One region of the Micromonospora sp. WMMD736 genome, then DNA from elsewhere that is predicted to be linked to it. Evidence: predicted binding sites of a transcription regulator. Region 1 holds the regulator's gene; each other region holds the start of a gene.
The links. Region 1 encodes HrcA, which represses chaperone genes, less so after heat shock. Its sites were predicted from a motif close to GGTTNGCACNCTCNNNNNGAGNGTGCNAACC; they were not measured.

Region 1 (7,679 bases):
GGCGCGTACGCCCCGGTCGCCGCGCCACTGGGCCACCGAGCGCGACGCCGCCCAGGGCACGATCTCGTCCACCCCGACCTCGGTCATCGCCTGCACGGCCAGCTCGCCCCGGTCACCCTTGGCGATGCCCTGCACGATGACGATCCGGGGTACGGGCGCGTCCGCGTACCCCCGGGAGGTCACGGTGACCTCCAGGCTGCCCCGGCCGACGGCCGTGACCACGGCGGCGGCCGTGCCGCCCCGACCGTCGGCGAGCAGCAGCTCCTCGCCGACGCGCAGCCGCTGCACGGTGGCGGCGTGGTGCCCCTCCGGGCCGTCGAGCGTCAACGCGTCACCGGTGGGCAGCGCGTCGACGAGGAACAGCGGCGCCGACACGTCAGGCGTGGCCGTTGAACGCGTCGCGCATCCGGGAGAAGAAGCCGCCCTGCTTGGTCAGCTCGGCGACCTCCTCGCCCCGGGTCTTGGCGAAGTCGCGCAGCATCTTCTCCTGGTCCGGGTCGAGCTTGGTGGGCGTCCGGACGTCCAGGTGCACGTAGAGGTCGCCCCGGCCGGTGCCGCGCAGGTGCGGCACGCCCCGGGCGCGCAGGCGCAGCGTGCTGGCCGGTTGGGTGCCGGCCTTGACGTCGACGGTCTCCTCGCTGTCCAGCGTCTTGATGGTGAGCCGGGTGCCCAGCGCGGCGGCGGTCATCGGCACGGTGACGCGGCAGTGCAGGTCGTCGCCCTTGCGGGAGTAGACGTCGTGCGGGCGCTCGTGGATCTCCACGTAGAGGTCGCCGGCGGTGCCACCGCCCGGACCCACCTCACCCTGCTGGGCCAGCCGGATCCGCATGCCGTCCTCGACGCCGGCCGGGATCTTGACGGTGAGCGAGCGGCGGGTGCGTACCCGGCCGTCGCCCGCGCAGGTCGGGCAGGGGTGCGGGATGGTGGTGCCGTAGCCCTGGCAGACGGTGCACGGCCGGGCCGAGACCACCTGGCCGAGGAAGGTGCGCTGCACCGACTGCACCTCGCCGCGGCCGGCGCACGCCTCGCAGGTGGCCAGGTGGGTACCGGCCGCGGTGCCGGCGCCCGAGCAGGTGGTGCAGAGCACGGCGGTGTCGACGGTGATCGGAGCCTCGACGCCGAACGCCGTCTCGTGCAGGTCCAGTTCGAGGCGCAGGATCGCGTCCGCGCCCGGTCGGGTCCGTGGACGTGGCCCACGGCCGGCGCCGCCCCCGGCGCCACCGAAGAACGCGTCCATGATGTCCTGGAAACCGACGAACGGGCCGGCTCCGCCCGGACCACCCGGGCCGCCCGCGCCCCCGCCGCCGGGGGCGAGCGGGTCGCCACCCAGGTCGACGATCTGCCGCTTCCGGTCGTCCGAGAGGACCTCGTACGCGGCGTTGATGTCCTTGAACTTCTCCTGGGCCTCCGGGTCCGGATTGACATCCGGGTGGAACTGGCGCGCCAGCTTGCGGTAGGCGCGCTTGATCTCGTCATCGGAGGCTTCCCGGCTGACACCGAGGATGCCGTAGTAGTCCCTGGCCACTGCGTTCCGTGTCCTCATGTTCGTCTCGCGTTGCGCCGACCGGCGGCCGCAGCCGGCCGTCGGCCCTGACTGGTCAGTTCTGGGCCAGCAGCTCGCCCACGTAGCGTGCCACGGCGCGCACCATGGCGATATTGCCGGGGTAGTCCATCCGGGTGGGCCCCAGCACTCCCAGGCCACCCACGATGGTGGCCCCCGGGCCGTACCCGGTGCTGACCACCGAGGCGGCACGCAGGTTGTCGAACTCGTTCTCGTCGCCGATCAGCACGCGGGTCGTGCTGGGCTCGGTCTCGCCGATGAGCTTGAGGAGCACGACCTCCTCCTCCAACGCCTCCAGGATGGGCCGCAGCGAACCCTGGAAGTCGAGCAGACCACCCCGGGTCAGGTTGGCGGTGCCGGCCAGGGCGATGCGCTCCTCGTGCCGCTCGACAAGCGTCTCCAGCAGGACGGTGGAGAGCGTGGTCATGGCCGGGCGCAGCTCGACCGGCGCCTCCTCCACCAACGCCTGCACCAGCGGAGGCGTGTCCGACATGCGCTCGCCGGCGAGCTTCTCGTTGACCAGGCGACGCAGGTCGGTGACGTCGTCGGCGGGCACCGGCCCGGGCAGCTCCACCAGCCGCTGCTCGACCCGGCCGGTGTCGGCGATCATGACGAGCATCAACCGGGTGGTGGAGATCGGCACCAGCTCCAGATGGCGCACCGAGGAGCGGGCGAGGCTCGGGTACTGCACCACGGCCACCTGCCGGGTCAACTGGGCGAGCAGCCGTACGGTGCGGTGGACCACGTCGTCGAGGTCGACGGCCCCGACGAGGAAGCGCTCGATGGCCCGACGTTCGGCCGGACTGAGCGGCTTGACCCGCGACAGCCGGTCGACGAAGAGACGGTAGCCGCGGTCGGTGGGCACCCGGCCGGCGCTGGTGTGCGGCTGCCGGATGTAGCCCTCCTCCTCCAGCACGGCCATGTCGTTGCGGACCGTCGCCGGGGAGACCCCGAGTTGGTGCCGCTCGACCAGCGCCTTGCTGCCGACCGGCTCCTGGGTCGAGACGTAGTCCTCGACGATGGCGCGGAGCACGGCGAGCTTCCGGTCGTCCAGACCCATCCTCCGCACCTCCTCTCGCACGTCGGCCGCCGGCCCACGCGGGCCGACGGACCGTCCTGGCACTCGACTGTAACGAGTGCCAGTCTACGTCGGCGTGCCCGCCGACGCGATGATCAAGGTTGTCCTGGACCGGGCCGCCGGTGTCGCACTGGTGCGACGTTGCCCACGGCACCTACCGTGACAACCATGACTGAACCACCTCGCCCTCCCGGCGCGGGAGACCCCGGCAGCTACCCGCCGGAGCCGAATCTCCCCGGCTCGACCCCGTCGGCCGAGCCGCCCACCGCACCACTGTCCGGGGCACCCGGCCCGGGCGGCTATCCCCCAGCCGGTGGCTATCCGCCGCCCACCGGTGACCAACCGCCGTCGGGCGGCTACCCTCCGCCGGGCAACTATCCCCCACCGGGCGGTTATCCCCCACCGGGCGGCACGACCGTCGGCTATCCGACCGGCGGCGCGTACGGCGGTCCCGGCGGCGGTTACGCCAACAACGAGGACAAGACCTGGGCGCTCGTCGCCCACTTCGGCGGCGCTGCCGGCATGATCATCAGCGCTGGCGTGCTGGGCTGGATCGCCCCGCTGGTGGCACTGCTGGCCCGGGGCAGCCAGTCCCCGACCGTCCGGGCGCACGCCGTGTCGGCGCTCAACTTCCAGCTCATCTGGTCGATCGTCGGCCTGGTCGGCTGGGTGCTGTCGTGCATCCTGATCGGCTTCATCGCGGTCGCGGCGGCCGTCATCCTCGGGACCGTGTGCGGCATCCTCGCCGGCATCAAGGCCAACGAGGGGCAGGTCTACCGCTACCCGCTCTCCGCCACCTTCATCAAGTGATCCGGGCCGGCCGCTCCCCGGCCGGTCCGGCACACCGCCGCCGGCCGGGCGGGCGTCCGGCTCAGGGCAGCAGGTCCCGCACGACCGCGTCGGCGAGCAGTCGGCCGCGCAGGGTGAGGACCGCCCGTCCGGCGGCGTACCCCTCGGCGTCCAGCAGACCGTCGGCGAGGGCCCGCGCGGCACCGGCCCGGCCCGCGTCGTCGAGCACCCCGAGCGGCAGTCCGCTGGCGAGCCGCAGCCGGAGCATCACGTCCTCCATGTGCGCCTCGTCCGTGGTGAGCACCTCGCGGGCCAGGCCGGGCGACGCGCCGGCCGCCAGCCGCTGGGCGTACGTCGTGGGGTGCTTCACGTTCCACCAGCGCACCCCGCCGACGTGGCTGTGCGCGCCCGGGCCGAGGCCCCACCAGTCGGCGCCGGTCCAGTAGAGCAGGTTGTGCCGGCACCGGGCCTCGTCGGTGCGCGCCCAGTTGGACACCTCGTACCAGGAGAGGCCGGCCGCGTCGAGGGCGGCCTCCGCGGCCAGGTAGCGGTCCGCCGCCACGTCGTCACTGGGGTACGGCACCTCGCCGCGCTTCATCCGCGCGGCGAGCCGGGTGCCGTCCTCCACGATGAGGGCGTACGCGCTGACGTGGTCGACCCCGGCGGCCACGACCTGCTCCAACGTGGCGGCGAAGTCCTCGGTCCGCTCCCCCGGCGTGCCGTAGATCAGGTCCAGGTTGACGTGCTCGAATCCGGCCTCACGTGCCTCGCGGGCGGCGGCGGTGGCCCGGCCGGCGCTGTGCTTGCGGTCGAGGATCGCCAGCACCCCGGGCGACGCGGACTGCATGCCCAGCGAGATCCGGGTGTAGCCGGCTGCCCGCAGCAGCTTCAACGACTCCGGGGTGACCGACTCCGGGTTCGCCTCGGTGGTCACCTCGGCGTCGGCGGCGAGCCCCCAGGTGCGGTCGATGCCGTCGAGGATGCGGGCCAGGTCGTCGGCGGGGAGCAGGGTGGGCGTGCCGCCACCGACGAAGACGGTGTCGACGCGGGGCGGCGGGTTGTCGCCGAGCACCCGGGCGGCGAGCGCCAGCTCGGCCAGCACGGTGTCGGCGTACGCCTCGCGGCTCGCGCCCCCACCCAGCTCGGCGGCCGTGTACGTGTTGAAGTCGCAGTAGCCGCACCGACTGGCGCAGAACGGAACGTGCACGTACACGCCGAAGCCGCGCGCGCCGACCGCCGTGGTGGCGCTGGCGGGCAACGATCCGTCGACGGGGACGGTCTCACCATCTGGAAGGACGCCGGGCATGGCCACTAGTGTGCCCGGCATGACCTCTCCCGACGTGCTCGTGCGGGTCGCCACGGCCCGTGGGGTGACCACCCTCACCCTGGACAGCCCGCACAACCGCAACGCGCTCTCCACCGCACTGATGACCCAGCTGCTGGCCGGGCTGGCCGACGCGGTGGCCGACGAGGCGGTCCGCGTGATCGTGCTCGACCACACCGGGCCGGTCTTCTGTTCCGGCGCGGACCTGAAGGAGACCGCCGCGGCGTACGCCAGCGGCACCGTGCCCGCCGGCATGCTGGGCGACGTGCTGGCGGCGCTCTGGGAGTGCCCGAAGCCGGTCCTGGCCCGGGTCGCCGGGCCCGCGCGGGCGGGCGGGCTGGGCCTCATCGCCGCCGCCGATCTCGCGGTCTGCTCCGATGAGGCGACCTTCGCGTTCACCGAGGTCCGCATCGGGGTGATCCCGGCGGTGATCTCGGCGACCGTGCTGCCCCGGCTACACCCCCGCGCCGCCGCCGAGCTGTACCTGACCGGGGACACCTTCGACGGGCGGCGGGCCGCCGAGGTCGGCCTGGTGACGGCCTCGGTGCCGGCTGACGAGCTGGACGACGCGGTGCGGAACTACTGCGACTCGCTGGTCCGTGGCGCGCCCGGCGCGCTGGCCGGCGCGAAGGATCTGCTGCGCCGACCGGGCACCGCCGAGCTGCGGGGCGACCTGGCCCGACTGTCCGCGCTCTCGACCGGCTACTTCCTCTCCGACGAGGGCCGCGAGGGGGTCATGGCGTTCCGGGAGAAGAGGCCGGCGCGGTGGGTTGCCGCTCTGGACGCTGGTTCGGCTGATCACACCGGGTAGGACCGGGGGCGTCGCCCGGTCGCGGTGATCGCCGGGGTGCCGGGTGCCCATGCCCTCCCGCACGTCCTTTGCTCTGCTTCAACAGGCGCAACATTCGAGGGCTTCGAGTGTTGCGTCCGGTGAAGCAGAGCAAAGGTTCTCGATGAGGGCCGGGCCCCGCCCGGAAGGGGCGGGGCCCCGGCGCGGCGGTGCCCCGAGGTCGGTCACCACGCGCTCGCGCCGCCGTCGACCGCGTAGTTGGCACCGGTGATGTACGACGCCCGGTCGGAGGCGAGGAAGACCACCAGTTCGGCGACCTCCTCGGGGCGGGCGAACCGCTTCAGCATCGTCTTGGCGGTGATCGCGTCCCGGTCCGCCTGGTTGTCCCCCAGGTCGCGGTCGCTGGCCGGGGTGAGGATGGGCCCGGGGCTGACCGCCACCGCCCGGATGCCGTGCGGCGCCCCTTCGAGCGCGAGCTGCCGGGTCATCCCGATGACGCCCGCGTTGGCCGCCGTGTGGCCGACCATCGGCGGGACGTGACCGGCGATCATTCCGGCCATCGAGGCGGCGTTGATGATGACGCCGCCGCCGCGCCGCACCAGGTGCGGCCAGGCGAACTTGGACACCAGGTACGGAATGTCGAGTTCGCCGGCGATCGTGTACCGCCAGTCCTCGACCGAGAAGTCCGGCAGTGGGCCGAAGCGCAGCGCGGCCGCGTTGTTGTAGACCACGTCGAGCCCGCCGTAGGCGGCTGCGGCGTCCTCGACCAGTTGGTGGACCTGTTCCGGGTCGGTCAGGTCGACGGGCGCGATGCTCGTCATCTCCCCACCGGCGGCCCGGACGAGCTCGACCGTCTCGGTGTTGCCGTCGACCTGGATGTCGGCCCCGACCACCTTCGCGCCCTCGCGGGCGAAGGTCAGCGCCGCGACGCGACCCAGCCCGCCGCCGGTGCCGGTCACCAGCACCACCTTGCCGTCAAGCGTTCCCATCGCACTCCTCCTTGGCTCCCACGTCCGATTGACGTGTCAACCGAGAAAAGCCCGTGACCAGGCAATATCTTCCGCCGGTTGACGAGGGGTGACGTGGCAGACACGATCTCCAGCGGCAGGTGAGTTCGGCGCGGGAGCGGGAACGTCCCGATCCGTACGCGACGGCGGAGCGGAGCCCGAACCGGTCGAACGACCCGGACGACGCCGACGGGGACGTACGCTTGTCGAACTGTCGATCAGGAGGTGTGGGTGCGAACTCGGGCAGCCGTGGCGGGCGGAGTGGTGCTCATTCTCGTCGCCGTGATCGCGATCTGGCTCGTCCTCAAGCGGGTCGGCGACGAACTGCGGCTGCCGCTGGCGGGACGCACCTGCACGGTCCAGGCCGACGGCCGGGTGGTCCTGGACGTCGAGCAGATGGCGAACGCGGCGACCATCGCGGCGATCGGCGTCCAGCGCGGCATGCCCGAGCGCGCCGTGGTGGTCGCGCTGGCCACCGCGTACCAGGAGTCGGGGCTGCGCAACCTCGACCACGGTGACCGCGACTCGCTCGGGCTGTTCCAGCAGCGCCCGAGCAAGGGCTGGGGCACGCCGGAACAGATCCGCGACCCCCGCTACGCGGCGAACAGGTTCTACAAGGCGCTCAAGAAGGTGCGCGGCTGGGAGGAGATGCGGGTCACCGACGCCGCCCAGCGGGTGCAGCGGTCGGCGTTCCCCGAGGCGTACCAGAAGTGGGCCGACGACTCCGAGGTACTCACCAAGGCCCTGCTCGGCGACGCCACCGAGGCGGTGGCCTGCACGGTGGGGCGTACCCCGGTGATGCACGGCGCGGCGGCGGCCGCGCAGCTGACCCGCAACCTGGCGCTGGACTGGGGTGTGTCGAGCGCCGAGAAGGCCAGTCAGACCGGGTTGGCGGTGACCGCGCAGGACCAGCGCGACGGCTGGCGGTACGCACACTGGCTGGTCTCGCACGCCCAGGACCACGGGGTGAAGCGGGTCCGCTTCGGCGACCTGGAGTGGACCGCCCGTAAGGGCACCTGGAGCCAGGTGACCGGCGAACAGGGTCCCGCCGGCCAGGTGCTGGCCGAGGTCTTCGCCGAGGGCTGACCGAACCCGGATCTCTTAACCGGCAGTGACCGCACAATCGGACA
Region 2 (7,679 bases), 590 kb from region 1:
ATGCCGTCGCGGACCACCTTCATGTGCCCGACCTCGCCGCTGTACCCGCCGTGTCCGGTGAGTCGACGCCCGCCCGCGATGATGCCCGCGCCGACGCCGACGTCGCCGTACAGGTAGATGACGTTGTCGCAGCCGGCCGCGACGCCCCTGGTGTGCTCGGCGAAGGCCGCCACGTCGGCCACGTTGCCGACCGTGACCGGCACGTCCAGGCCCATCTCGGCCCCGAGTGCCGCGCCGATCGGCTCGTCCACCCAGCCGGTGGTGGGGCCGAGCCGCACCAGGCCGTCCTCCCGGCGGACCATGCCGCAGACCGCGACGCCGGTGCCGACGCAGATCGCGCCGCCCGGGACCGCCTGCTGCATCTCCTTGACCGCGCCGGCCAGCAACGGCGCGGCCTCCGCGGCGAGCAGGCCGCGTGGGCGGTCCAGCTCCCGGCGGTCCAGCACCGCGCCGCCCAGACCGACCCGCGCGGCCCGCAGTCGGTCCACCTCGACGGAGTACGCGTACGCGTACACCCGGGCCGACTCGGGCCGGACGACGATCGACGGTCGTCCGGCCCGGCCGGTCTCCTTCGGCGTTCCCTCGCTGACCAGCCCGACTCCGGCCAGGTCGGCGGTGAGCGCGCCGATCGTGCTCCGGTTCAACCCCAGGGCCGTGGTGAGTTCGGCGCGGGTGGTCGCCCCGTGGACGTGCACGTACCGCAGCAGGGCCCCGAGGTTCTGCCGGCGGACCTCTTCCTGGCTGGGCGCCGGGCGCATGCTGGTGCTACCTCCCGCGCGGTCAGCGGGTGCCGGTGGCTGCCGCGCGACGGCGGGAGAGCGCGTCGACGCTGGCGGCGAGCAGGAGCACGATGCCGGTGACCACGTACTTGACTCCCGCGGTGTATCCCATCAGGCCCATCCCGTTCTCGATGACCGCGACCACGGCGCCGCCGAGTACGGCGTCCAGGACGCGACCCTTGCCACCGAAGAGGCTGGTGCCACCGATGACGGCCGCGCCCACGGCGTAGAGCAGTACGTTACTGCCACCCGTGTTCGGGTCGACCGAGTTGGCCCGGCTGGCTGCCACGATGCCGCCGACGGCGGCCATCGACGAGCAGATCATGAACACCGAGATCCGGATGCGGTCGACGCCGATGCCGGCCCGGCGGGCCGCTTCCCGGTTGCCGCCCACGGCGTAGATGTGCCGGCCGTAGCTGGTGCGTTGCAGGACGAACGTCCACACGACCAGCAGCACCGCGATGATCGGCACCACGATCGGCACACCCTTGAGCGAGACGATCAGGACGTTGCGGCTGCGCTCCAGGTTGAGCACGTACACGGCGGTGCCGAGGATGACGGCTAGCCCGCCGATCCGCAGCGCCACCACCGCGATCGGGTCGGTGATCAGACCACGGGCCGCCCGGTTGCGGTGGCGTAGCAGTTGCACCGCCGCGTAGCCGACGACGGCGACGGCGGTCAGCGCCCAGCCCAGCGCGGGGGCGAGGTTGCGGTTGGCGATGGCGACCAGCACCTCGTCGCGGACAGAGATGTTGGTGCCCTCCTGCACGAGCAGCAACACGACACCCTGGAAGGCGAGGAAGCCGGCGAGAGTGACCACGAAGGACGGAATGCCGATCTTCGCGACGAGCATGCCGAGCGTGGTGCCGATGATGACACCGGTGGCGACCGCGGCGAGGACGGCGACCCACCAGGGGTAGCCGAGCACCGTGACCACGTTGGCCAGTACGGCCGCGCAGACACCGCTGGCGAAGCCGGCGGAGAGGTCGATCTCGCCGAGCAGCAGCACGAAGACCAGGCCCATCGCGATCAGCGTGACCGCCGCGCCCTGGGTGAAGAGGTTCGCGAAGTTGCCGGCCGACAGGAACGAGGACGGCCGCATGACCGCGAAGACGGTGCAGAGCACGATCAGGCCGAGCACGGCCGGCAGCGCGCCGACGTCGCCACCGCGTACCCGGCTTACGTAGTTGCGGACGTGGCTCCCGACGGTCGGTGGCGGTGTAACGGCCGCCGGGCCGTCCTTCCGCACGGCGGTGGTGGTCATCGGACGCCTCCTGAGATCGAGTCGGCCGGCTGCGGGCCGTCGCCGTTGCCGCCCGGGTCGGTGGCGAGGCCGAGGCCGCCCGAGCGCCCGGCGGTGATCAGCTCAACCACCTGGGCGTGAGTGATGTCGGTGGTCTTCACCTGGGCGACCATCTGGCCGAGGTACAGCGCGGCGATCCGGTCGGAGACGGCGAAGACGTCGTTCATGTTGTGCGAGATGAGCACCACGGCCAGGCCGTTGTCGGCGAGGCGACGGACCAGTTCGAGCACCTGGGCGGTCTGTGCCACGCCGAGCGCCGCGGTCGGCTCGTCCAGGATGACCAGCTTGCTGTTCCAGAGCACCGCCTTGGCGATGGCTACGGTCTGGCGTTGACCGCCGGAGAGGCTGGACACGTGCTGGCGCAGCGAGGTGACGGTGCGGATGGAGAGGCCGGCCAGGGTTTCGGCGGCGAGCTGTTCCATGGTCGGCTCGTCGAGGACGATGCCGCTGCGCTTCTCCCGGCCGAGGAACATGTTCTGCACGATGTCCAGGTTGTCGCAGAGCGCGAGGTCCTGGTAGACGACCTCGATGCCGAGCGCGGCCGCGTCACGGGGGCTGCCGATGTGCACCGGTTCACCGTTGAACAGGAACTCGCCGGAGTCGGTGGGGTGGATGCCGCTGATGCACTTCACCAGGGTCGACTTGCCGGCGCCGTTGTCGCCGACAAGTGCGGTCACTTCGCCTGGGTGGACGCTCAGGGCGACGTCGCGGAGCACCTGGACGGGACCGAAGCTCTTGTCGATCCCGCGGAGCTCCAGCAGGGGGGTCGCGGACACGGGGTCTCCTTCTTAAGGGAGGGTCGGGGCCCGTCCGGCGGGCGCCGCCCGGCACGGGAGGGTGCTCCCGTGCCGGGCGGCGATGGTCGTCCCGGCGGGTACTGCGGCGTCGGTCAGCTGATGCCGGCGTCGGCGCAGAACTTGGCGTACGCCGCGGTGCAGATCTGCTCCTTGGTCACGTAGCCGTCGGCGACGACGTCCTTGACGTTGTCCTTGTAGATGGCCTTCGGGGTGAGCAGCACGGAGGGGACGTCCCGGTTGCCCTCCGGGTCCTTCACCGTCTGGCCGGTGTCCTTCTTCTCCCCCTTGGCCACTGCGATTGCCAGGTCGGACGCGGCCTTCGCCTCTTCCCGGACGGCCTTGTAGACGGTCATGCACTGGTCACCGGCGAGGATGTTCTGCAGGCCCTCCACGCTGGCGTCCTGGCCGGTCACCGGCACCTTGCCGTTGATTTTGTTCTTCTTCAGGATCGAGATGGCGGCGTTGCCGAGAGTGTCGTTGGCGGCCAGCACGCCGTCGATCTTGCCCTTGGTTGCGGTGAGCTGCTGCTCGAAGATGGTCGCGGCGGTGGGGCCGTCCCAGCCCGGCACGGCGTCGTCCGGGCCCTTGGTGTATTCCTTGGAGTCGAACTTCGGCTTGAGTACCGAGTCGTAGCCGGCCTTGAACAGGGTGGCGTTGTTGTCGGTGGGCGAGCCGTTCAGGTACGACACGACGGGGTTCTTGGCGCCCTTCTCGGTCAGGCACTTCGCCAGACCCTCGCCCTGGAGCTTGCCGACGACCTCGTTGTCGAAGCTGACGTAGTACTGGGCCGAGCCGCCGAGGGTGAGCCGGTCGTAGTCGATGGTGGCGACGCCCTGCGACTTGGCCTTGTCGAGCACGGCCTTGCCGGTGCCGGAGTCCAAGTTGACGATCATCAGAACGGTGACGCCGCCGGTGATCATCTGGTCGGCGATGGTCTGGAAGGCGGCCTTGTCGTTCTGGGCGTTCTGGATGTCGGACTGGACGCCGGCGGCCTTGAAGGCCTCCTCCAAGAAGCGACGGTCTGCCGTCTCCCAGCGGGGGGAGGACTTGCTGTCCGGAAGGATCACGCCGATCTTGGGAGTTTTCTTGGAGTCGGCCGAGCCGGTGCCGGAGTCGTCGCTGCACGCGGTCAAACCGCCGGTCGCGAGCAGGCCCACGGCGGCGATGGTGAGGATCCCCTTACGCATGTGCAGGGTCCTTTCGGAGGTGGGGGAGGTGTTTTGTTGTGCCCGGCAACGTATTCCGCGTTGCAGCGGCACCACAAGACCGCGCAGGCCCCAAGTTTGTTGGAAGCGATAACAATTCAGCAACGCAACTGTTACTCGCCGAACATCCCACGAAAGGGCGATGTAACGACAGGTCAGCGGGCCTGCAACGGCGCGGTACGGGCCTCGGTGAGCGCCACCAGATCCGCCGCCGCCAGTTCGAGTTGCAGCCCGCGCCGACCGGCGGAGACGTAGATCGTGGGCAGGTCCAGCGCGGAGTCGTCGAGCACGGTGGGCAGCCGTCGACGCTGCCCGAGCGGGCTGATCCCGCCCCGCACGTAGCCGGTGGCCCGCTCGGCGACCGTCCGCTCGGCGAGCGCCGCCCGCTTGCCGCCGACCGCCGCCGCGAGCGCCTTGAGGTCCAGCTCACCGGTCACCGGTACGACCGCCACGGTGAGGGCACCGTCCACCTCGGTCACCAGCGACTTGAAGACCCGCTCCGGTGCCACACCGAGGGCCGCCGCCACCAGGGCGCCGTAGTTCGGCGCGTCCGGTGCCACCCGGTACGGGTGGGTGCGATGCGCGATCCCGCGCTTGACCAGTAGTGCCGTTGCCGGAGTGCCCTGTCCCGCCACGCCACCGAACCTAATCGACAGGCTGGCCGATCAGCACGGTCGGCGCTCCGGCCACCCGGGTCAGCACCAGGCTCGCCGCCTGGTCGCCGGCCAGGCGCAGGTCCCGCCGCAGCTGCTCCGGCGTCAGCGCCGAACCCCGCTTGAGGATCTCCACCCGGCCCACCCGGCGCTCCCGCAGCAACGCCCGCAGGCGCTTGAGCGAGAACGGCAGCACGTCGGTGACCTCCAGACAGCGCGCGTACGGGGTGCGGGTCGGGTGGTCGGCGTAGAGGTAGGCGATTTTCTCATCGGCCAGGGTGGCGTCGAGCTCCGTGGCCAGCTCGGCGACGAGGTGCGCGCGGACCACCGCGGGGTCCGGGTCGTACAGGTAGCGGCGCGGGGGCCCGACCGGCGCCTCGGTGTCGCCCGAGCCGGTGAGCTGGTGGATCTCCTGCCGGTACACGCTGGCGCGGCGGGGCACCTCGGCCAGTTCGCCGCACCAGAGCGCGGCCTCGACCAGGTCGCCGTCCACGCCGACCCACTCCGCCTCGGCGCCGGCCGGGATGAGCGCGTGATCCAGGCCCGGGGCCACCTTCACCACCGTGCGCGGCACCCGCTCGGCCAGGCCGGTCACGAAGTCCCAGGGCGGCGAGTAGGCACGCGGGTCGAAGATCCGTCGTCCGGTGCCGGTGGCCCGTCGGGCCGGGTCGCAGAAGACGCCGTCCACCCGCGAGACGTCGAACGCGGTCGCGTCGCCGCACTCGACCGTGAACAGGTCCGCCAGCCCGGCCGCGGCGGCGTTGGCGGCGGCCATCGCCGCGGTCACCGGGTCGGCCTCCACCCCGTACACCCGGATGCCGGCACGGGCGGCGGCCAGCGCGTCCGCGCCGAGGCCGCACCCGAGATCGGCCAGGGTGCGCACGCCGGCCGCGTGCAGCCGGGCGGCCCGCCGGTCGGCGACCACCCGGCGGGTGGCCTGCTCCAGGCCCGGGCGGGTGAGGAACATCCCGGCGGCGGCCGGCCCGAACTTGCCCGTCGCCCGGTGGCGCAGCTCGGCCTGGGTGAGCGCCGCCGCCGCCAGCGTGGGGGGCACCCCGGCCGCGCGGAGCGCCGACGCCGCGCTCAGTGGATCGCCGCCGGCCAGCTCGGCCGCCGCCGCGAGGGCGGCCGACCCCTCGGGGGTACGCAGTGCCGCCAACTGATCGAGATCCACCTGCCCATTCTCCCGGCCGAGCGGAAAATCCCGCTGGCGGGGCGCGACGCGCTGGCACTCTCCTTGACGGAGTGCTAGCCACGGAATAACCTGCGATTAGCACTCTCACCCTGAGGGTGCCAGCTTCCGGGTCTCGCGACCCGGGTGCGCACGCCAGGCGGACCGGCACCCGCGACGACGGTCCCGCCCGGTGGCATGAGGCAGATTGACGCTGGTCAGCCCCGCTGGCCGGCAACGAAACCAGTACCCCAGGAGGGTATGCCCGTGACTACCGCGACCAAGGTTGCGATCAAGCCGCTCGAGGACCGCATCGTGGTCCAGGCGAACGAGGCTGAGACCACCACGGCGTCGGGCATCGTGATCCCCGACACCGCCAAGGAGAAGCCGCAGGAGGGCACCGTCCTCGCTGTCGGTCCGGGGCGCGTCGACGACAACGGCAACCGGGTCCCGGTTGACGTGCAGGTCGGCGACACCGTCCTCTACTCGAAGTACGGCGGCACCGAGGTCAAGTACGCCGGCGAGGAGTACCTGGTGCTCTCCGCCCGCGACGTCCTCGCGGTCATCGAGAAGTAAGCAACCGATCAGTGTCGCTGCCCCGGTCCGGCTCGCCGGGCCGGGGCAGCGGCGCTTCGAAGGGACATTCATGGCGAAGATCCTCAGCTTCTCGGACGACGCCCGACACCTGCTGGAGCACGGTGTCAACGCCCTCGCTGACGCGGTCAAGGTCACCCTCGGCCCGCGCGGGCGCAACGTCGTCCTGGACAAGAAGTTCGGTGCGCCGACGATCACCAACGATGGCGTGACCATCGCGAAGGAGATCGAGCTCACCAACCCCTACGAGAACCTCGGCGCGCAGCTGGTCAAGGAGGTGGCGACCAAGACCAACGACGTCGCCGGCGACGGGACCACCACCGCGACCGTGCTGGCGCAGGCGATGGTCCGTGAGGGCCTGCGCAACGTGACCGCCGGGAGCAACCCGGCCGGCCTCAAGCGGGGCATCGACGCGGCGGCCGCCAAGGTCTCCGAGGCGCTGCTCGGCAAGGCCGTCGAGGTCGCCGGCAAGGAGTCGATCGCGAACGTGGCGACGATCTCCGCGCAGGACGCCACCATCGGCGAGCTGATCGCCGAGGCGATGGAGCGGGTCGGCCGCGACGGTGTCATCACCGTCGAGGAGGGCTCGATGCTCACCACCGAGCTGGACGTGACCGAGGGTCTCCAGTTCGACAAGGGCTTCATCTCGCCGAACTTCGTCACCGACCTGGAGGGTCAGGAGTCCGTCCTGGAGGACGCGTACATCCTGGTCACCACCCAGAAGATCTCGGCGATCGAGGAGCTGCTGCCGCTGCTGGAGAAGGTCCTGCAGAACAGCAAGCCCCTGCTGATCATCGCCGAGGACGTGGACGGTCAGGCGCTCTCCACCCTGGTCGTCAACTCGCTGCGCAAGACCCTCAAGGTCTGCGCGGTCAAGGCCCCGGGCTTCGGCGACCGGCGCAAGGCCATGCTCCAGGACATCGCGATCTCCACGGGCGCCGAGCTGGTCGCCCCGGAGCTGGGCTACAAGCTCGACCAGGTCGGCCTGGAGGTGCTCGGCACCGCCCGGCGCGTCGTGGTCGACAAGGAGAACACCACGATCGTCGACGGCGGCGGCCAGAAGACCGAGGTCGACGACCGGGTGGCCCAGATCCGCAAGGAGATCGAGGCCTCCGACTCCGACTGGGACCGGGAGAAGCTGGCCGAGCGGCTGGCGAAGCTCTCCGGCGGTGTCGCC
Region 3 (7,679 bases), 940 kb from region 1:
AGGACGAGCGAAAAGGTCCGGGCGTCGTCGTCCCCCGCGACCCGCATCACCACCGGCCGATCGAGGATCGCCTCCGGACCCTTGTCGGCGACGCCGTGCACCCGGATCTCGGTGATGCCCACGCCGCCGTCCCTCCCTGGCCCGAGAGCGGCGGTTACCCGTCCCGCGCCGGATCAATCGCCGGCCGGTACCGGCCCTACTGCTCACGAGCCTGGTTGTTGCATGATGGCGGGCATGACGGAGACCCCGCATCCCCTGTACGACAGGCACGCCGACACCCTCAACCGTGCGCTGACCGCGATCACGGAGCGGGGCTACTGGTCCGCCTATCCCGAGTCCCCCAGCCCTCGCGTGTACGGCGAGACCGCCGCCGCCGACGGCAAGGCCGCCTTCGAGGCGTACCTCGGTGCCGACTTTCCGCTTGACCAGCCCGGCGCTGGCGAGCGGATCGCCACCGAGGCGAGCCCGTTCGGTGTCGACCTGGCGGTGCGGTACCCGCACGCCGGCACGGACGAGCTGGTCGCCGCCGCGTCCGCCGCGCTGCCGGCCTGGCGCGATGCCGGCCCACAGGCCCGGGTGGGCGTCTGCCTGGAGATCCTCGACCGGCTGCACAAGCACATCTTCGAACTGGCCAACGCGGTGCAGTTCACCAGCGGGCAGGCGTTCGTGATGGCCTTCCAGGCCGGTGGCGCGCACGCGCTCGACCGGGCGCTGGAGGCGCTGGCGTACGCGTACGCCGAGATGACCCGGCACCCGGGCACAGCCGGCTGGGAGAAGGCCGCCGGCAAGGGCGACCCGCTGCGGATGACCAAGACGTTCCACGTGGTCCCGCGTGGCGTGGCGCTGGTCATCGGCTGCAACACCTTCCCGACCTGGAACTCGTACCCCGGTCTGTTCGCCTCGCTTGTCACCGGCAACCCGGTGATCGTGAAGCCGCACCCGCGCGCGGTGCTGCCGCTGGCGATCACCGTGCGGTACGCCCGGGAGGTGCTGGCCGAGGCCGGCTACGACCCGAACCTGATCCTGCTGGCGGCCGAGGCTCCCGGTGAGAAGCTCGCCAGCGACCTGGCCCTGCACCGGGCCGTCAAGATCGTCGACTTCACCGGCTCCACCGAGTACGGCGACTGGCTGGAGACGCACGCCCGGCAGGCGTCGGTCTACACCGAGAAGGCCGGCCTCAACACGGTCGTCATCGACTCCACCGACGACTTCGCCGGCATGTGCCGCAACCTCGGGTTCACGCTGACCCTCTACAGCGGGCAGATGTGCACCACCTCGCAGAACATCCTCATCCCGGCCGGCGGCATCGAGACCGACCAGGGGCACAAGAGCTTCGACGAGGTGGCCGGCGGGATCGCGGCGGCGATCGGCAAGCTGACCGCCGACCCGGCCCGGGGTGTCGAGCTGACCGGCGCGATCGTGAACGACGGGGTGCTGGAGCGGCTGGCCGAGGTGACCAAGGTCGGCGAGCCGGTGCTGGAGTCGCGGACCGTGGCCCACCCGTCGTACGCCGACGCGGTGGTGCGTACCCCGACGATCGTGAAGCTGACCGTGGACGACGCCCAGACGTACGGCCGGGAGTGGTTCGGGCCGATCTCGTTCGCCATCGCGACCGACTCCACCGCGCACAGCCTGGAGCTGATGCGCCGGACCGTCGGCGAGAAGGGCGCGCTGACCGCCGCGGTCTACTCGACCGACGAGGCGGTGCTCGACGCCGTCGAGGCGGTCGCGGTCGAGGTCGGGGTGCACCTGTCCGCCAACCTCACCGGCGGTGTCTTCGTGAACCAGTCGGCGGCCTTCTCCGACTTCCACGGCACTGGCGCGAACGCGGCGGCCAACTCGGCGCTGACCGACGGGGCTTACGTGGCTAACCGGTTCCGGATCGTGCAGTCTCGGCGGCCTGCCTGATCGTTGGTTGCGGTTGGGGTTTCCGGGGCAGCCCGACCCGCTCCGGGCGGTCAGGCTTGATCCCTGCGCGGGTCGGGCTGCCCCGGAAACCCTTCGCCGGGCACGGTTATCGCTTATCGTCCGGCTCTTAAGACATCACCGGGGTCTTGCCCTGGGAAGGGTTGTCTGTTTACGCGGTTCGGCGCATCTGGAGTTCGGTGAGGGCGGGGATCGTGGGGTGGGGGACCCGTACGCCCGTGTCCTTGAAGCCCAACCGTTGGTAGGCCCGGTAGGCGCGGTCGTTGCCGACCACCACCTCCAGCAGCAGCTCCGGCCGGCCGCACTCCCGTGACCAGGCGGCCACCCCGTCGATCAGCTCGCCGAGCAGCCCGCTGCCCCGCCAGGCCGGCGTGACGTACACGGCGTAGATCACGGTGAGGCCCGGCTCGTTCGGGGCGACCGTTCCACCGGCGTGCCCGACGAGCCGGCCGCCCGGATCCGCGACGAACTGCGCGTTGTGCGGGCCGGTCGAGGTGAACGCCACCCGGGCGGCGAACTCGTTGTGTGGGCGGGCCGCGGCGTCCGCCAGGGTCTCCAGGAAGGCCAACGGCGCGTCGGCGAGCATCTCCAGGCGCAGCGCCCGCATCCGGGCGGCGTCCTGCGGTCGTACGCGGTGGATCCGCGCCTGCCGCAGGGCCGCGGCGCCCGGGACGGTAGTCATGTCCGCATGCCTACCACAGCCCCCCGCGCCCGCGCCCGGTGCGGCCGGAACTCCGCCATCCGCCTCGAACACAACCATCGTCGTGAATCCGACGGACCCTCGGATTGCCACGAATTATGCCCGGTTTGTGGTCGTGCGCTCCCGTCACTCCTCGTGTAGCGTGCGATTTCGATCACCTCTTTCAGCGGTCGCCGTCGATTGCTGAAGGGGTGGTTCGCGGGTGTCCGGCCGTGCCGGACGTCCGGGCAGGCAACGCCGCGCGACGTGAGGGAAGTGCACCGTGGCACAGGGTTCCGTGAAGTGGTTCAACGCCGAGAAGGGTTACGGCTTCATCGCCGTCGACGGCGGTCAGGACGTGTTCGTCCACTTCTCCGCGATCGAGATGGACGGTTACAAGGCGCTCGACGACGGTCAGCGGGTCGAGTTCGAGATCGCCCAGGGTCAGAAGGGCCCGCAGGCGGAGCACGTCCGCGTCATCGGCTGACCGATCCCGATCTGCTCGCCGCCGGTTCACCTGATCGGCTGGCGAGTCGGGGCTGCGGCGCGGACGCCGGCCCGGGAAGATCGTGAACCGTTCCAGCCGATGCTGAGGAGGGTTCATGACCGACCAATGGCCGCCACCCGCCACGCCCTCCGGGTCGGGTGAGCCGGGCCCGTCCGCCGAAGGGTCCGGCGGGTCACCCGTCCCGGGTACGCCGCCCGTGTCCGGCGCAGGGCTGCCGCCTGCCGGGGCCGCTGGGATGCCGGCTGGTGGGTTGCCGCCCGTCTGGGACCCCGCGCGCGGTGCCTGGGTCCCGGCCGGCCCGCCACCGCAGGGCTGGACCGCGCCTCCTGTCGGCGGCTACCCGCCCGGGGGCGGCCCCTACGGCGGGCAGCCGTGGTATCCGGGAGCGCCGGTCGGCTGGTACCCGCCGGGTTACGGCCTCGACCCGAACGACGCCCTGGTCACTCCGCCCGGCGCCGGCATCGGCGGCTGGTTCGACCGGTTCTGGGGCGTGCTGGGCCGAAGCTGGCGGCAGTTGGTGCCGATCATGCTGCTTACGCAGGTCCTGCCGGCGGCGGTGCTGTCGGTCATCTCGTTCGGTCTGGACCCGTCGCCCGGCTGGGAGGCGCAGGCCGAGACGGACCCGTCGACCGGGTTGCCGGACAACTTCGCCACCGGCCTGTTGACCCTCGTCGGCGTGCTGATCGGCGGCAGCCTGCTGATCGGTCTGGTGCAGGCGCTGGGCTGGGCCGCAGGCAGTTGGGTGATCACCCAGCAGGCCACCGGTCGGCCCGCCCGCCTCGACGAGGCGCTGCGGTACGGGCTGCGCCGGGCCCTCGGCCTGTGGGGCTGGACGCTGGCGGTCAGTCTGCTCATCGGGATCGGAGCCTGCTTCTGCGTGCTGCCGGGCATCTACCTGGCGTTCGCGTTGAGCATGGCCGGCCCGGTCTACCTTTTCGAGCGGGACAACCCGATCGGCCGGTCGTTCCGGATGTTCCACGACCGGCTCGGGATGCTGCTCGGCCGGGTGGCCCTGGTGGGCGCGGCGGTGATCATCGGAACCGTGGTGCCCAGCCTGCTGGAGTCGGCCGGCACCGTCGCGTTCGGCGAGGACCCGTTCGCGTCCCCGGGCGCGGCGGTCGGGGTGGTGGCGGTCATCGGCGTCACGGCGGTGTTGGCCCTGCCGGCCCATCTCGTCCAGTTGGTCGGTCTGCTGATCACGTACGCCGAGCAACGTGCTCATGAGGGGCCCGTGAACGGGGCCACACTGGCCGCCGAACTCGGCTGACCGGGCTCATCGTGCTTGCACTCGGCAGGTGAGAGTGCTAAACAAGTCATTGGCACTCGCATACCGTGAGTGCCAATGGTCGGGACGGTGGGGCCTGGTTGCGCCGGTGTGGAGACGCCGGGGCAGCACATGGCCGGTCGTCGCGGGCTATCCGGCCCGGCCGAAGGACGTCGTCGTCGCCAGGTGGCGACGTCCCAAGGTGCGTACACCAGGCGGCCCATCCGGGGCACACATCTCGGGTGGCCCGTGAGTGTCCAGGAGGACAACGCCGTATGGCCAAGATGATCGCGTTCGACGAAGAGGCGCGCCGCGGCCTCGAGCGGGGCATGAACCAGCTCGCCGACGCCGTGAAGGTGACCCTCGGCCCCAAGGGCCGCAACGTCGTGCTCGAGAAGAAGTGGGGTGCCCCCACCATCACCAACGATGGTGTGAGCATCGCCAAGGAGATCGAGCTCGAGGACCCGTACGAGAAGATCGGCGCCGAGCTGGTCAAGGAGGTCGCCAAGAAGACCGACGACGTCGCCGGTGACGGCACGACGACGGCGACCGTCCTGGCCCAGGCCCTGGTTCGCGAGGGCCTGCGCAACGTGGCTGCCGGTGCCAACCCGATGGCCCTGAAGCGGGGCATCGAGGCTGCGGTCGCGAGCGTCTCGGAGGGGCTGTCCAAGCTCGCCAAGGACGTCGAGACCAAGGAGCAGATCGCCTCCACCGCCTCCATCTCCGCTGGTGACACCAGCGTCGGCGAGATCATCGCCGAGGCGATGGACAAGGTCGGCAAGGAAGGCGTCATCACCGTCGAGGAGAGCAACACCTTCGGGCTGGAGCTGGAGCTCACCGAGGGTATGCGCTTCGACAAGGGCTACATCTCGGCCTACTTCATGACCGACCCGGAGCGTATGGAGGCCGTCTTCGACGACCCGTACATCCTGATCGTCAACAGCAAGATCTCGTCGGTGAAGGACCTGCTCCCGATCCTGGAGAAGGTCATGCAGGGCGGCAAGCCGCTGCTGATCATCGCCGAGGACATCGAGGGCGAGGCTCTGGCCACCCTCGTCGTCAACAAGGTCCGGGGCACCTTCAAGTCGGTCGCCGTCAAGGCGCCGGGCTTCGGTGACCGCCGCAAGGCCATGCTGGGCGACATCGCCATCCTCACCGGTGGCCAGGTCATCAGCGAGGAGGTCGGCCTCAAGCTCGACGCCGTCAGCGTCGACATGCTGGGCCGCGCCCGCAAGGTCGTCGTGACCAAGGACGAGACCACCATCGTCGACGGTGCCGGTGACGCCGAGCAGATCCAGGGCCGGGTCAACCAGATCCGGGCCGAGATCGACAAGAGCGACTCCGACTACGACCGCGAGAAGCTGCAGGAGCGGCTGGCCAAGCTGGCCGGTGGCGTTGCGGTCATCAAGGTCGGCGCGGCCACCGAGGTCGAGCTGAAGGAGCGCAAGCACCGCATCGAGGACGCCGTTCGCAACGCGAAGGCGGCCGTCGAGGAGGGCATCGTCCCCGGTGGTGGCGTCGCGCTGGTGCAGGCCGGCAAGACCGCCTTCGACAAGCTGGACCTGGTCGGCGACGAGGCGACCGGTGCCAACATCGTCAAGGTCGCGCTGGACGCCCCGCTGCGGCAGATCGCCGTCAACGCCGGTCTCGAGGGCGGCGTCGTGGTGGAGAAGGTCCGTAACCTCGAAGCGGGTCACGGCCTCAACGCCGCCAACGGCGAGTACGTCGACCTGCTGGCCGCGGGCATCATCGACCCGGCCAAGGTGACCCGTTCGGCGCTGCAGAACGCGTCGTCGATCGCCGCGCTGTTCCTCACCACCGAGGCCGTCGTCGCGGACAAGCCGGAGAAGACCCCGGCTGCCCCGGCTGGCCCGGGTGGCGGGGACATGGACTTCTGAGTCCAGTTCCGACACACCGAACGGGGTGGGCCGCTGACGCGGTCCGCCCCGTTCGTCGTCAGGTGGGCAGTGGGCGCTGGTTACGGCGCTTCTGCGCCCGGTCGTACGGCGGCAGCAACTGGATCGGCGCGTCCACCATCTCCTGCGGTTCCTCGGTCGCCGGTCGACCGTCGGTGCTCATCTCGGCCAGCTGTTCGGCGTCGCCGTAGTCCAACCGGTCGAACGGCAGTTGGCCGGGCAGTTCGTCGGCCGGTTTCCAGGTGATCGGCGGGCCGTCCTCGGTCTGGTCGTCATCCGTGGTCATGGCTGCCTCCTCTACCGAAACGGTAGGGGGCGTCGATGCGCGACGCGGACGAATGGATCAATGTCCCATTTGACCGCTATTAGACCGTGAGGCGTCGCCGGTACAGGAAGAAGACCCGCTCGATCCGCGCACCCGCGCTGCCCGCGTAGAACGGCACCGGCCCCACCCAGCCGATCTCCGCCCGGTCCAGCCCTGCCGCACGCTGGTCCCGCAGGCAGCGTCGCAGCAGCACCCCGCCGATGCCCGAGCCCTCGGCGGCCGGGGCCGTACCCATTGGCCCGAACCAACTCGGCCGGGACGACCCGTAGGCGGCGAAGCCCAGCACCTCGCCGTCCCGCTCCGCCAGGTGGCAACCGGCGCCCTCGCGGCCCACCGATCCGACCAGCTCACCGTCCCAGGTGCCGCCGAAGGTGGACCGGGCGAACGCGGTCAACGCCGGCAGGTCCGCAGGCTCGGCCCGCCGTACCGTGACGCCCTGCCCGGCCAGCCGGCGCTCGCCGGCCTCCGTCGACCGCAGCGCCGGGGACTCGTCGTACGACAGGTCCGCCGTCATGTTCCAGGCGGTCCGGTCCTGTTGGTAGCCGAGCGCCAGGGCCGCGCACACGGCCGGCGTGTACCGCACGTCGATGCCCGGCCAGGCGTAGTACGGCGGGTTCCCGGCCAGCAGCACCTCGGTCACGCCGTGCCCGGCGAGTGCCTGCTCGGCCCTGGTGAGCAGCGCGCGACCCACGCCCCGGCGACGCTGCTGCGGCAGTACGGCGACCAGGTCCACGTGCCCGATGCCGGGCTCGGCCGGCGACACCGAGCAGAGCAGCACCCCGACCAACTCGCCCGCCCGGTACGCCCCCAGCGCGATCACCGGCCGGTCGACGGCGGCCCGGGGCCAGAGCACGTCCACGATGGCGTCCGCCTCCGCGGCGTCCTCGGGCAGGTCGAGTGCCCGCGCGCAGAGCCGCGCCACGGCGGGCGCACGGTCGAGGGACAGCTCGGTGAGGGTGATCTCGGCGTCCATGGGTGCCGACCCTAGATCACCCGCCGCCTTCCCGCCCTGCTCACCCCCGCGCGGCGCGGACGGCGGCGTACGCGTCGACCTGACCGGC

Region 2: a site for HrcA is predicted at 6,006-6,036, ahead of groES (co-chaperone GroES). Genes of this name have one in related genera too.
Region 3: a site for HrcA is predicted at 4,428-4,458, ahead of groL (chaperonin GroEL). Genes of this name have one in related genera too.

Annotation. Positions count from the first base shown of each region.
Region 1 covers NZ_JBMHMI010000001.1:2,983,191-2,990,869, forward strand. The annotation lists gene ACN269_RS12895 (16S rRNA (uracil(1498)-N(3))-methyltransferase) at 1-375, opposite strand, end outside; gene dnaJ (molecular chaperone DnaJ) at 377-1,525, opposite strand; gene hrcA (heat-inducible transcriptional repressor HrcA) at 1,599-2,621, opposite strand; gene ACN269_RS12910 (DUF4870 domain-containing protein) at 2,808-3,449, shown strand; gene hemW (radical SAM family heme chaperone HemW) at 3,511-4,734, opposite strand; gene ACN269_RS12920 (enoyl-CoA hydratase-related protein) at 4,754-5,563, shown strand; gene ACN269_RS12925 (SDR family NAD(P)-dependent oxidoreductase) at 5,767-6,531, opposite strand; gene ACN269_RS12930 (hypothetical protein) at 6,781-7,635, shown strand.
Region 2 covers NZ_JBMHMI010000001.1:3,576,490-3,584,168, reverse strand. The annotation lists gene ACN269_RS15760 (ROK family protein) at 1-758, opposite strand, end outside; gene ACN269_RS15755 (sugar ABC transporter permease) at 781-2,043, opposite strand; gene ACN269_RS15750 (ATP-binding cassette domain-containing protein) at 2,040-2,858, opposite strand; gene ACN269_RS15745 (sugar ABC transporter substrate-binding protein) at 2,972-4,066, opposite strand; gene ybaK (Cys-tRNA(Pro) deacylase) at 4,240-4,719, opposite strand; gene ACN269_RS15735 (THUMP-like domain-containing protein) at 4,730-5,911, opposite strand; gene groES (co-chaperone GroES) at 6,170-6,484, shown strand; gene groL (chaperonin GroEL) at 6,555-7,679, shown strand, end outside.
Region 3 covers NZ_JBMHMI010000001.1:3,926,029-3,933,707, reverse strand. The annotation lists gene paaN (phenylacetic acid degradation protein PaaN) at 235-1,908, shown strand; gene ACN269_RS17495 (GNAT family N-acetyltransferase) at 2,078-2,608, opposite strand; gene ACN269_RS17490 (cold-shock protein) at 2,889-3,092, shown strand; gene ACN269_RS17485 (hypothetical protein) at 3,208-4,380, shown strand; gene groL (chaperonin GroEL) at 4,653-6,275, shown strand; gene ACN269_RS17475 (hypothetical protein) at 6,334-6,579, opposite strand; gene ACN269_RS17470 (GNAT family N-acetyltransferase) at 6,659-7,591, opposite strand; gene ACN269_RS17465 (S8 family serine peptidase) at 7,632-7,679, opposite strand, start outside.